4 regions of the Mucilaginibacter gynuensis genome follow, and region 4 is predicted to be linked to each of the others. Evidence: riboswitches for the same ligand, from Rfam matches in the RefSeq annotation. Region 4 holds a riboswitch; each other region holds the start of a gene.
What was found. Region 4 has a riboswitch for S-adenosylmethionine ahead of ABD894_RS05580 (SusC/RagA family TonB-linked outer membrane protein). Riboswitches for the same ligand answer to the same signal wherever they lie in the genome.

Region 1: another riboswitch for S-adenosylmethionine. It lies ahead of ABD894_RS01985 (O-acetylhomoserine aminocarboxypropyltransferase/cysteine synthase family protein); the one in region 4 lies ahead of ABD894_RS05580 (SusC/RagA family TonB-linked outer membrane protein).
Region 2: another riboswitch for S-adenosylmethionine. It lies ahead of metH (methionine synthase); the one in region 4 lies ahead of ABD894_RS05580 (SusC/RagA family TonB-linked outer membrane protein).
Region 3: another riboswitch for S-adenosylmethionine. It lies ahead of ABD894_RS00735 (protein-disulfide reductase DsbD N-terminal domain-containing protein); the one in region 4 lies ahead of ABD894_RS05580 (SusC/RagA family TonB-linked outer membrane protein).

What each region holds. Positions count from the first base shown of each region.
Region 1 is NZ_BAABFT010000001.1:462,297-465,458, reverse strand. It holds gene ABD894_RS01990 (homoserine O-acetyltransferase family protein) at 1-361, opposite strand, end outside; gene ABD894_RS01985 (O-acetylhomoserine aminocarboxypropyltransferase/cysteine synthase family protein) at 428-1,753, opposite strand; SAM riboswitch class I at 1,992-2,102, opposite strand; gene ABD894_RS01980 (trans-sulfuration enzyme family protein) at 2,209-3,162, opposite strand, start outside.
Region 2 is NZ_BAABFT010000016.1:22,751-25,912, forward strand. It holds gene ABD894_RS22445 (Bax inhibitor-1/YccA family protein) at 1-732, shown strand, start outside; SAM riboswitch class I at 1,026-1,138, shown strand; gene metH (methionine synthase) at 1,294-3,162, shown strand, end outside.
Region 3 is NZ_BAABFT010000001.1:197,741-200,902, reverse strand. It holds gene ABD894_RS00740 (peroxiredoxin family protein) at 1-627, opposite strand, end outside; SAM riboswitch class I at 877-992, opposite strand; gene ABD894_RS00735 (protein-disulfide reductase DsbD N-terminal domain-containing protein) at 1,529-1,975, opposite strand; SAM riboswitch class I at 2,072-2,185, opposite strand; gene ABD894_RS00730 (hypothetical protein) at 2,358-2,840, opposite strand; gene ABD894_RS00725 (Hsp70 family protein) at 2,993-3,162, shown strand, end outside.
Region 4 is NZ_BAABFT010000002.1:548,564-551,725, forward strand. It holds gene ABD894_RS05575 (KTSC domain-containing protein) at 192-641, opposite strand; SAM riboswitch class I at 1,041-1,149, shown strand; gene ABD894_RS05580 (SusC/RagA family TonB-linked outer membrane protein) at 1,606-3,162, shown strand, end outside.

The sequences.
Region 1 (3,162 bases), on a different contig from region 4:
CAGCCAGTAGCTGATGCGCCTTAACAATATCCCTTATGGTAAATTGCGGAAATGCCAAATAATAAGGCTGCCCGGTAACCGGGTTTGTACTTAGCGGATTAGTAGTACCATAAGGCGAACCCAAAATATTGGCACACACAATAAAATGTTCTTCGGGATTAAAATAGTTATCCTTACCGAATAAACCCTGCCACCAATCAAGCACGTCCGAATTGGCAGTCAACGCATGGCACACCCAAACCACATTATCCTTGTTTTTGTTCAGCTTGCCGTAGGTGTTAAAACCTATTTCAAGATCATGCAACTCGCTGCCCGACTCAAGTGTAAATGTTTTAGTGTACTTAAATACTTCTGTGTTCATATATATTATTTAAGTCCCTCCCCAACGGAAGGGACTTTTTAATTTGTATAGCCCGTGCTAAATGGTTTACACCAATTCGGCTTCGGGTTGTTTTATTTTATTGAAGGCTTGTTCAAAATCGCCTTTAATATCATCAATATGTTCAATACCAACCGCTACGCGTAACAGGGTAGGCGTAACGCCGGCAGAAAGCTGCTCTTCATCGCTCAATTGCTGATGCGTAGTAGCCGATGGCTGTATGATCAGCGTTTTCGCGTCGCCTACGTTTGCCACATGACTCACCAGTTTTAGGCTGTCAATTATTGCACCGGCGTTTTCTTTATCGCCTTTTACCTCAAATGACAGTACTGCGCCAAATCCGTTTTTTAAATACTTTTTAGCCAGCGCGTTATACGGTGATGATGCCAAACCCGGATAGTTTACTTTGGCTACCAAAGGATGCTGTTCCAGCCATTTGGCCAGTTCGAGCGCATTATCAATATGGCGTTGTACGCGTAACGACAGGGTTTCTAATCCCTGAACCAATAACCAAGAATTGAATGGGGATTGCGACGGACCGAAATCGCGCAGGCCTTCTACACGGGCACGTATAATAAATTGGATATTACCAAACGGACCGCCAATACCGAATACATCGCCAAATACTAAACCATGATAACCTTCGGCCGGTTCGGTGAATTGAGGATATTTGCCATTGGCCCAGTTATAATTACCGCCATCAACTATTACACCGCCAATGCTTGTACCATGGCCGCCTATCCATTTAGTAGCCGATTGTACTACCACATGCGCGCCATGCTCCAGCGGACGGAACAAATATCCGGCAGCGCCGAAAGTATTATCTACTATTAAAGGCAGGTCGTGTTTTTGTGCTACAGCGGCAATCTTTTCAAAATCAGGGATGTTAAAGCCCGGATTACCAATGGTTTCGAGGTAAATGGCTTTTGTTTTATCGTCGATAAGTGCTTCTATGTTTTCGGCAGTATCATCTTTGGCAAAACGTACATCGATACCAATGCGTTTAAAGGCTACTTTAAACTGGTTATAAGTGCCGCCGTATAAAAATGGTGAGGTAACAAAGTTATCTCCAAGCTGTAAAATATTATTTAAGGCCAAAAACTGCGCTGCCTGGCCGGATGCCGTTGCTAATGCCGCTACACCACCTTCTAAGGCTGCTACCCGTTTTTCAAAAACATCGGTAGTGGGGTTCATTATGCGGGAGTAGATATTGCCAAACTCTTTCAGTGCGAACAGGTTAGCGCCATGCTCGGCACTGTTAAAAACATATGAAGTAGTTTGGTATAAAGGTACAGCGCGTGAACCTGTTGTTGCATCTGCTTCCTGACCTGCGTGTAATTGTAGTGTTTCGAATTTTAAATTTGTAGTAGACATGATATGTTAAGATTTTAATTGTTTGTAAATGATCAGTTTGTTTTACCGTGTGCGCAAAGCAGGATAATAGCATCCCGACAGGAGCAACACGCGTATTTTTCAGGAAAATGAAAATGGGAACGTGTTACTGAATCAACAGCAGCAACACATACAAATACAAATAGCAAATGAATTGCCGGTTGGGGTAACCTGTTGTATCTTACTTTCTTTGACTTGTACTAAACTTTTCATGGTGGTTAATTTATATTCCCCGGGATCCATTCTCCGGGCCAGGAATTGGCACCTTCTTCAAATTGAAGGGTTGCCAGTGGGTTGTTGAGCCTGATCTCTCGCCACTTCTTTATAAACCAAAATTCGCCGGTTGGCGGAACAATGATCTTAATATTTGCTACCAAATAATGTTTCAAAGATATGTTAATTGAATACTTATCTCCAAATTTTATTTTTATTTATGCTTAAAAACTGTTAAAAGCCGCTTTAAGGTCGGCAATAAGGTCATCAATATGCTCTAAACCTACTGATACCCTAAGCAGGTTTCGGGGCGTTTTGGTGTCGAGCCCTTCTACCGATGCACGGTGCTCTATCAGGCTTTCAACACCACCCAGGCTGGTGGCCTGTGTAAACAGCTTTACACTATTTACTACCTTACGGGTATCATCTTCACTGCCTTTTATGCAAAAAGACAGCATCCCGCCAAAGCTCAGCATTTGCGCCTTAGCTATATCATGCTGCGGGTGCGATGGCAAGCCCGGATACATTACACGTTCTACCTTCGGATGATCTTCTAAAAACTGGGCTAATAGCTGCGCGTTGTTTACATGGCCGCGCACACGGTAAGGCAGTGTTTTGATACTTCGTACTAAATAATAGCAATCCATAGGCGAGGGGATAGCGCCACCCATTTCCTGTACCTGGCGGATCTTTAACCACCAGTCGCTTTTTTCGGCGGCAATTAAGGCGCCGCCCATCAGGTCGCTGTGGCCGCCGAAGTATTTGGTAGCCGAGTGCATTACCAAATCGGCCCCTAACGCGATAGGCTGCTGGCATACAGGTGTGGCGAAAGTATTATCGCACACTACTTTAATACCTTTGGCATGAGCTATTGCAACTGCCTTTTTAATATCGGTAAGCTTCAATAACGGGTTCGATGGGGTTTCTATCCATATTACACCGGTATTGGGTTTTATATGCTGTTGTAGTAATTCGGTATCGTTCACATCAATAAAATCGAACTCCAGTATACCTGCAAACAAGTTTTTGATTTGGTTGCGTAAACCATGGTACATATCATCAGGTAATATGATATGTGTGCCCGCAGGTAACGATTGGAATACCGCCATGCCCGCTGCATTGCCCGATGAAAACGCTGCTGCCTCAATACCGCCCTCCAGTTGAGCAAGCACCTGCTC
Region 2 (3,162 bases), on a different contig from region 4:
GAGATTAATAAAAGTAATTACACTTATGATAGTGTATTTGTAAATGAAGATGCAGCTGCATCGCGCAAATTTATTGCGAACGTGTTTTTATGGATGTTTGTGGCATTAGGTATATCGGCAATATGCGCGTGGGTGTTTGCGCACGACAAAACGCTGATCAGTTCATTGGTTGATTTTAATACAGGCCGCAGAACAGGCTTGGGTACAATCGTTATGTTTTCGCCGCTGGCTTTTGTTTTAACGATGAGTTTTGCATTCAATCGCCTGTCATTTGCCATGCTGGCCGTGTTCTTTTTAGGTTTCGCGGTAATGATGGGCATTAGCCTTAGTTTCATATTTTTAGCTTATACAAGCGGAATGATCTATGGTACTTTTATTACCGCATCGGTAGTATTCGGTATAATGGCTATAGCGGGTTATACTACCAGCCAGGATCTTACCAAATTCGGTTCAATTTTAGGTATGTTCCTGATAGGTATTGTTGTAGCCTCAATTGTTAACTGGTTTATCGGCAGTTCCGGCTTAAGCATGATCATCAGCTATGTAGGTGTTGCTGTATTCGTTGGCTTAACCGCTTATGACGTACAAAAACTAAAACGTATTGGTGCCGGTTTAGAGTACGGCGATCAGTCAACTCAAAAAATAGCGATCATGGGTGCATTAACCCTGTACCTTGATTTTATCAACCTGTTCTTGATGTTACTGCGTGTATTCAGCGGCAACAGAAAGTAATAGTATTGATTATACAATATTTGAAAAGCTGCATGTAAATGCGGCTTTTTTTGTGGACTCACCCGATCTACGCTTCGCTGGATCACCCTCTCTGCTGCGCAAAGAGGGCTTTGTTTTGAATGTTACGGAACATGTAATACTTATACCTTCTTTTTCGCTTGCGAAAGAGAGGGGCGCCCAGCGAAGCGTAGGCGGGGTGAGTTAAAACCCTTCCTGCAACAATATTGCATTTCGCTTATATACATAAGCCAAAAGCCTATTGCACATTAAAACTTTATTATGCACCTTTGTGCTGCTTATGGAGAAAGACGGAGGGATTAGACCCTGCGATGTCTTAGCAACCTGTACTTACAAGGTGCTACATTCTACTTAACAAGTCAACTGGACCGGTTAGGAAAGATAAGCGAAAGTCAAATACACACGCCCGACTTTTCGAGATAAGCTGTTATAGTATCAAGTAATTAGTATCAGGTATCAAGTAGTTTTTACTGTTGATCACACTGTGCTAATCACGCGGGCTCATAAAGTCTTGCTACTTGATACTCGCTACTTGATACCAAAATGGATATTAGAAAAGAACTACAGAAACGCATTTTAGTGATTGATGGGGCTATGGGTACCATGATACAACGGTACCAGCTCACCGAGGAGGATTTTCGTGGTGAGCGTTTCCGCGATCATATATCCGATTTAAAAGGCAATAACGATTTGCTGAATATCACCCGCCCGGATGTAATTAAGGCTATTCATGCCGAATACCTGGATGCCGGGGCAGATATCATCGAAACCAATACCTTCAGTACCCAACGCATTTCATTGGCCGATTACCACATGGAAGAGCTCGACTATGAGCTGAGCTATGAGGGTGCCCGCATTGCCCGTGAGGTGGTTGACGAATATAATATAAAAACACCCGAAAAACCGCGCTTTGTTGCCGGTGCCGTTGGCCCAACCAACCGTACGGCTTCTATATCGCCGGATGTGAACGACCCGGGTTACCGCGCGGTATCATTTGATGACCTGGCCGATGCTTATTACGCGCAGGTACGCGGACTGGTAGACGGTGGATCGGATTTGCTACTGGTGGAAACCATATTTGATACCCTGAATGCCAAGGCGGCATTATTTGCCATACAACGCTACGCCGAAGAAAGCGGCAAGCATTTGCCTATCATGATATCGGGTACTATTACCGATGCTTCCGGCCGCACCCTTTCGGGGCAAACGGTGGAGGCATTCTGGAACTCTATCCGCCACGCCAACCTGCTGTCGGTAGGGTTAAACTGTGCTTTGGGCGCCAGGGAAATGAGGCCTTATTTGGAAGAGCTGTCTGAAAAAGCAGAGGTATACATATCGGCCTACCCTAACGCTGGCTTGCCAAACGAGTTTGGGGCCTATGATGAAACCCCGCACGAAACCGCGCACCAGGTTGACGATTTTATAAAAGCCGGCATAGTAAATATTGTGGGGGGGTGTTGTGGCACTACGCCCGAGCATATCAAGTGTATTGCCGATAAAGCAGCAAAATTCCCTCCGCGCAAAATCCCCGAAATAAAACCCTTTTTACGCCTAAGCGGACTGGAAGCAGTTACGCTTACGCCCGAAACCAACTTTGTTAACGTTGGCGAGCGTACCAACATCACCGGTTCACCAAAATTCTCCAAACTGATACTTGCCGAAGATTACGAGGCCGCGCTAACAGTTGCCCGTCAGCAGGTAGAAGGCGGCGCGCAGGTGATCGATATTAACATGGATGAGGGGATGATTGATTCGGAAGCCGTGATGGTGAAATTCCTAAACCTCGTAGCATCCGAACCGGATATTTCCAAACTGCCTATCATGGTAGATTCATCCAAGTGGACGGTATTGGAAGCCGGGTTGAAATGCCTGCAAGGCAAGGGCATCGTTAACTCCATATCCCTTAAAGAGGGCGAAGAAAAATTTATAGAGTACGCCCGTAAGATACAAAGTTATGGCGCTGCTGCCGTAGTAATGGCATTTGACGAAACCGGTCAGGCCGATTCGCTGGAACGCCGTAAAGAGATCTGCCAGCGCTCATATAATATACTGGTTAACGAAGTTGGTTTCCCTCCGCAGGATATTATCTTCGACCCAAACATACTTACCGTAGCCACCGGCCTCGAAGAACATAATAACTACGCGGTAGATTTTATTGAAGCTACCCGCTGGATAAAGCAAAACCTGCCTTACGCTAAAGTAAGCGGTGGGGTGAGTAACATTTCGTTCTCGTTCCGCGGTAATAACGTGGTAAGAGAGGCTATGCACTCGGCGTTCCTGTACCATGCCATTAATGCCGGTTTGGATATGGGCATTGTAAACGCGGGGATGCTTGAAGTATACGAAGAAATTCCGAAAGATCTTTTGATACTGGTAGAAGATGTATTGCTTAACCGCCGCCAGGATGCTACC
Region 3 (3,162 bases), on a different contig from region 4:
TGGGCCGGTAAAGCCCGATAGCGCGAACTCGTTGCCTTGTATAGTACCTTCAATTTCGCGGCTATCGCCTACCACCGTCATTACCACGCCGGTAAGTTTGTTGCCTTTTTGTTTTAACAGGGCTATTGAAGCTGGCACAGCCTCTTTGCTGTATAATTTAAGCTCCCATTTACCGGTAAGATCTGCTGTAGGAGCAACATCTTTACCAGGCTCAACAAAGCGATAAGTTTTACCATGCTCAGCTGTAAATGGCAACGCGTTACCACGGAAGTTGGGCACCAGGCTGCGATATTCGCCGCTTAGGGTTCCGTCATCGTTTATTTTGGCAACGAGGGCCGCGTCATAAGTATTCATTTTGATAAATACCGAATCTTTACCCAGCAGCTGTACGTGGAAGTTATCGCGGCGTGAACCGTTTAACAGGGTAAATACGGCATGCTCGGCATCTTTACCTTTCAGCTCGAAGTTGAACGGCACTTGCGATTCGCTTACGGTGAATACACCGCGCCAAACACCTTCTTTAATAAATTTTGCAGGCGGGTTTTTATCGCCGGCTAACGCTGTACCACTTAGCAACAATCCCAATGAAAGGTATTTTGCTTTAGATAGATAATTTTTGAAGTTCATTTTTTGTGTGATTTATAGTTGTTAAATTTTGTTTACTGCTTAATTGAACATTAAGTAGTGTGCTTAAATTTGAGGCATAAGCAGTCCCTTACCCGCAGCTAAACAGCTACAGCTCACGGTAAATAATTCCGATAAATTTTATGCGGAGAAACCCCGGGGAACTACATGCACATACAACAACATCGCACGGTGGTTGCGCTTGATTGTTTGGCTAAAAAGAGATAATTCAAATTTTGCATAACACTAGTTAATTTATATTTCCGGAGGAACATCCCTTCGGAAAAAAGTAAAGCACTTATTTCATTACTGAATGAAAAGTTGCTAGAAGATCATCGAGACTTCCTCTCCCTTCTTCTTTATAAATCAACTAATTAATGGTGGGGTTAATTAGATGGCGTAAAGGTAACAATAAAAATCAATAATACAAGTTTATCTATAGAATTAGTAGTATTTATTTTTATTTAGTTTGATATATTGTTTAAATATGGATGACCAACATCCTGGACTGTTCGGAAAAGCAAGCTGAATGAAATTACCACCATTGCATAAAGCAATACCTCTTTACAGCCAGGATGCCGGACTTGTTTTTCAAGGCGGTATCCGGGTTAACAGACAGGTAAAAACTTTAATTACAACAGCAGCAACCGGGTAAAACTGCTAAGCAATAGCTGTTTAAATAGCGCAATGCGGTTTGATCATCAAAAATACCGTTCTTCATTTGTTTATAAATTTAATTTCAGTTTGTCAGGATCAGATTTAAACCCACTGCCTTTCCTAATCGGTCAGCTTCACGGGTATTGCACTGTTCCCTCCTATTTATAAATCAATCGGTGGTATATTGATATATGTGTAAGGTTTAGCTATAATTATTATAGCAGTATTTTTTATTATTACGGGTATATTATTTTACCGCTACGGTAAATTCAATATCCTCGGGCGGCAGGCACTCTTTGTTGCTGCACGCTAAAAAAGTGATAGTGCCTTTTACTACCGGGTTGTTTTTATTAAGCTTTATTTTTTGCTGAAATATTACCTGTTTTTCAAAATAGGCAACGTTCACCCCAAAGTACTTTTCAAACTTTTTAATGGGTCTGGGTTCGGATGGTTTGCCTAACAGCGAAATATCTTCCGACGCGGCAAACTTTAGTTCTGTTTTGGTTGGCCCGCCTTCGGCAATGTTTTGCGAGTAAATGTGCCAGCCTTTATCAATGGTAGCCTTAACAAATATTACTGCCTCGTTATTGCCCGTTTTTTTAGCAGCGTAAGCCCATTTAACAGGTTCCTGTATCTGGCTGTAAGCGCCAAAGCTTAGTAGGAGTATAAATGATAATAAGTATATTTTTTTCATGCTTGTATAGCTGTTTTGTATGTCAAATTAATGTTCCTGGTATTTGACTTATCCTGAGAGGCAAAAAGAGACAGCTATGTATCTGGAAATCTTTTCATCTTATCTATCTCCGCATATCGCGAAGCAGGAGTTAGCACCTTTTACATGTATTAGGATGTACAGGTTGCTAAGACATCATAGGGCCTTTCCCTCTGTCTTTCTGGATAAGTACTATAAAGAACGTGTTATCTGATGCAAATATATGATATAAACTATAATATCTATAGAAATTATAGAATTTATTTCACTTTAATAAATTCTATAAACAAACTCAAGGGTTTTTTCATGCTTATTTATTACATATATTGCTATTAATGAGCAGCATATAGCATGTATTTTGGCTTTAGCCTTTACTGAATGAACCTATAAAGTATCCAACTATCAGCGCTACAACTATTAATATACATAATATGTACTGGCGTACTTTTAATGTATTAACCATTTTTTCAAGGTTACCTATCTGTGTTTGATTGGATAGTTTTTCGTTTTGCAGCTTCATGTTTTGCTGCTGTAGTTTGGCCAGTGTGCCGCCAACCTCAACACCCTTTTGCTGCTCTAACTGGTACCATTTGGTGAAGCCGCCTTCTTTAAGAAATTTTTCACCTTTGGGTTTCAGAATGAGTTTTTCAGGCAGTTCATAATCGCCATGCTTGCCCGATTCGGCTATAAACCCTTCCCTGGTTAGCGCCTTAACCATGGCAAAGGCCGCGGCCTCGTCCTGATCAAAAAGTTCAAGTAATTGTAAACGCGTCAGGCTGTCCGGAATCCCGAAGGCTTCCAGCAGGGTGTCAAGCATTTCGCATTCATACTCGTTAAGGTCTGTCATTCCTGCAAATTTAGCAATATACTTCCTAATATAATATTTAGTAATATTAAGTGGATGCAATTTTCGCTAAAAGTTAATTATCGTTTCGTTCACAGGCAATTTTTCCATATTTTCGTCGCCCTTTTAATTTTTTTACTGTTTTAATCCCTGCTATGAATAACTTTTTATACGGAATTGATTTTGGAACAACCAATTCGGCCCTGGCTATTTATAATGAAGACACAAAAGAGATACATAGCACCATTATTATTCCGTCGCTTATTTATTTCTATCATCAACAAGGCGCGGGTTATGTTGTAGGCGAAGAAGCGATAACAGCTTA
Region 4 (3,162 bases):
ATGACATGTTTGTAAGTAATTGATTATCAAATATATTTTTCACATGTCATTGAACCCTTAGAGGCCACGGATTTTAAAACTCAGGCTGACAGTCCTACGTAAAAAACCCCAAACCTTCTCCCCTATGGAAAGAAAATTTGGGATCATATATTTTCTTAAATCCTGAATCTCTATTCTTGTATCTAAACCGACTACGCCGATGCTACCAGCTTGCTTACGCTGCGGTAAACGTAGTTGTTGAAGATATGCCTGCGGGCGAAACGGCCGGGTGAATCGGCGTTGATGAGCTTTACATAGATGGCTTTTGGCACGTCGAAATATTCATATTCGTTGCCATCGGCAAAGCTAACTTTAAGCACTTGTGATTTGTATTCAAAATCAACCATGGCCGATGCGGTTGTGGTCGCGGTGTATTCGGTGATAGACTGGGCACGGGTTTCGGGAGCAATACTCACCAAAAAGTGATAGGCTTCGATAATAGTCTTACTTTTTTCTTCGGCAGCTAACTTGCTTTCTTCGCTTTCCTGAAATTTATCGGGGTGCCAGGCTTTCATCAAACCACGGTATACCGATTTTAGTTCCTGTAGTTCGGCGGCTTCGTTAACGCCCAATAATTTCCTGTAGTCTACTATCTTTTTCATGCTTTCGTTCGTTTTATGTTATTACGTAAAAAGATGAAAGCCTTGATATTAAGCCCAATCTCCCCCCGAAAATAATTTTGCAAAGGTACGCTTTATACACCACAATTTTAAGCACCGGTTCACTATTATCAATTTGATAATATCCGCTTAAAATTTAGCGCCATTGGTAATTGCAATACACGGTGCAGATACAAAACTTTTATATGTATAAATACCTCAAGCTTTAAAACCTGCAATTTTTACACTATATAATTAACACAATAAAATATACTTGTAATACAATTAATTATACCACCATAAACCCAAACTGACAATAATCTGACAATAAAATATAATATCTATAGATTTAGTAGAATATATATTATATATTTGCAGCGTCAATCGTTCTTATACATCATTTAATTATCCAGAAAGACGGAGGGAAAGGCCCTGTGATGTCTTAGCAACCTGTACGCCATTGGTATAAAGGTGCTAATTCCTATCTGCCCCGTGGCAGAAAAGATAATGTTAACTCTGCAAACTGTTTGCGCTACAAGCAAGCATCTCAGCTTATCTCCGGCAATCTGTATAATTAATTAAAAATTTTATTTCTGTTCATCCATAATTGGGTGCGCCGCATTAGTTAATAATAACAAGCATATTCCCCACTATTAATATAACAAATAAGTAAATGAAAAAACGAAGTACTCACTTAAGTTTACCTACCTTAAAAACCACATCTAACGGTGCCTTAAGCACATACGTTTTCGCGCACATGGCTGTCATGTGTTGTTGCAGCTAACAGGCTGCCAGGTTATTTGCACCGGTCTTAATATACAGGCTACCACAGCGAGTAACGCCAAACAATAAATATTTAACACCCTAAAGTTGATACTGCTTTTAAGCGGACTGGCTTTGCTATGCGCTTGTTTCACGGCAACATCAATACAAACGGGAGAAACACAAACACTCACAAACAATTGTCATGTTGAAAACTTACAAATTATTAGTGGCCCTGCTTTTGCCACTCCTTTTTGCCCAAACGCTTTACGCGCAATCGGTAAAAATAAGCGGTACGGTAACCGCCAAAACCGATGGCCTGCCCCTACCCGGCGTTAGCATCTCCATAAAAGGCAGCACCAGCGGTACCCAAACCAATGTGGATGGTAAATTTACCCTTACCGCCAAACCGAAGGATATTATAAATGTATCATACATCGGTTACAAAACACAGGAAATTGTGATAAGCGAAACCGAAACTACCTTGCAAATTGTGCTTGATGAACAGGCCAATTCGCTTAACGAGGTGGTAGTAACAGCGCTCAACATATCTAAAGAGAAAAAATCACTGGGCTACGCTGTTCAGGGTTTAAAATCGAAAGATATATCAGAGGCTAAAGAAACCAATATTATCAATGCTTTATCGGGTAAAATAGCAGGTGTAAACGTTACCAGCAGCCAGGGCGATATGGGTTCGGCACGTATCATTATACGCGGCGAAACTTCTATTGCCGGTAACAACCAGCCGTTATTTGTGGTAGATGGTGTGCCTGTAGATAACGCCCAAAACCAGGGCACCAGCGGGTCAAGGGATTTCGCCAACGTACTGTCCGACTTAAATTCAGAAGATATTGAATCGTTAACTGTGCTGAAAGGTCCTAACGCGGCAGCATTATATGGTTCACGTGCGGCAGGTGGTGTTATACTCATCAAAACCAAATCGGGAAAGAATAGCAAAGGTTTAGGCATTACGCTTAACTCAAACACCAGCTTTTCGAGCCTGCTTACCTTGCCCGATTATCAAAACGCTTACGGACAAGGCTCTAACGGTAAATTCAGTTACGTGGATGGTAAAGGTGCTGGTATTAATGATGGTGTAGATGAAAGCTGGGGCCCTGCATTGGATGGCCGCCTGATCCCTCAATTCTTCTCGAATGGTAAAGCAGAGCCTTTTGTAGCCCACCCTAACAATGTTAAAGATTACTTTAACACCGGTTATACATACAACAACGGTGTGGCCGTTACCGGTTCTGATGAAAAGTTCGACTACCGTTTATCATACAATAACCTGCATCAAACAGGCGTAGTGCCCAATTCATCGCAAGGTAAAAACGCTTTCGCGCTCAATACTACCTATCGTGTAAACGATAAACTGACTATTAACGCGGTGGCCAACTACATTAAGGATGATGCCGATAACCTACCCGGCGCTTATGGCAAGCGCGCTACCAGCACCATGCTACAATTCACATGGTTCGGTCGCCAGGTTGATATTAACCAGTTAAGGAATTATCGTAATGCCGATGGCAGTACCTTTAACTGGAACAACAGCTATTACAGCAACCCATACTTTGTAGCCTACGAAAATACCGTTGCACAACACCGCAACCACTTTTTAGGCAATGTGGAATTAAACTACAAGATCATCGACGGACTGTCTGCCAACTTCCGTATAGGTACCGATCAATATACCGACAGGCGCAAGATCAAAGTTGCCTACGGTACAAACGGAACCCCATTTGGCTCGTACGAAGAAGATGCC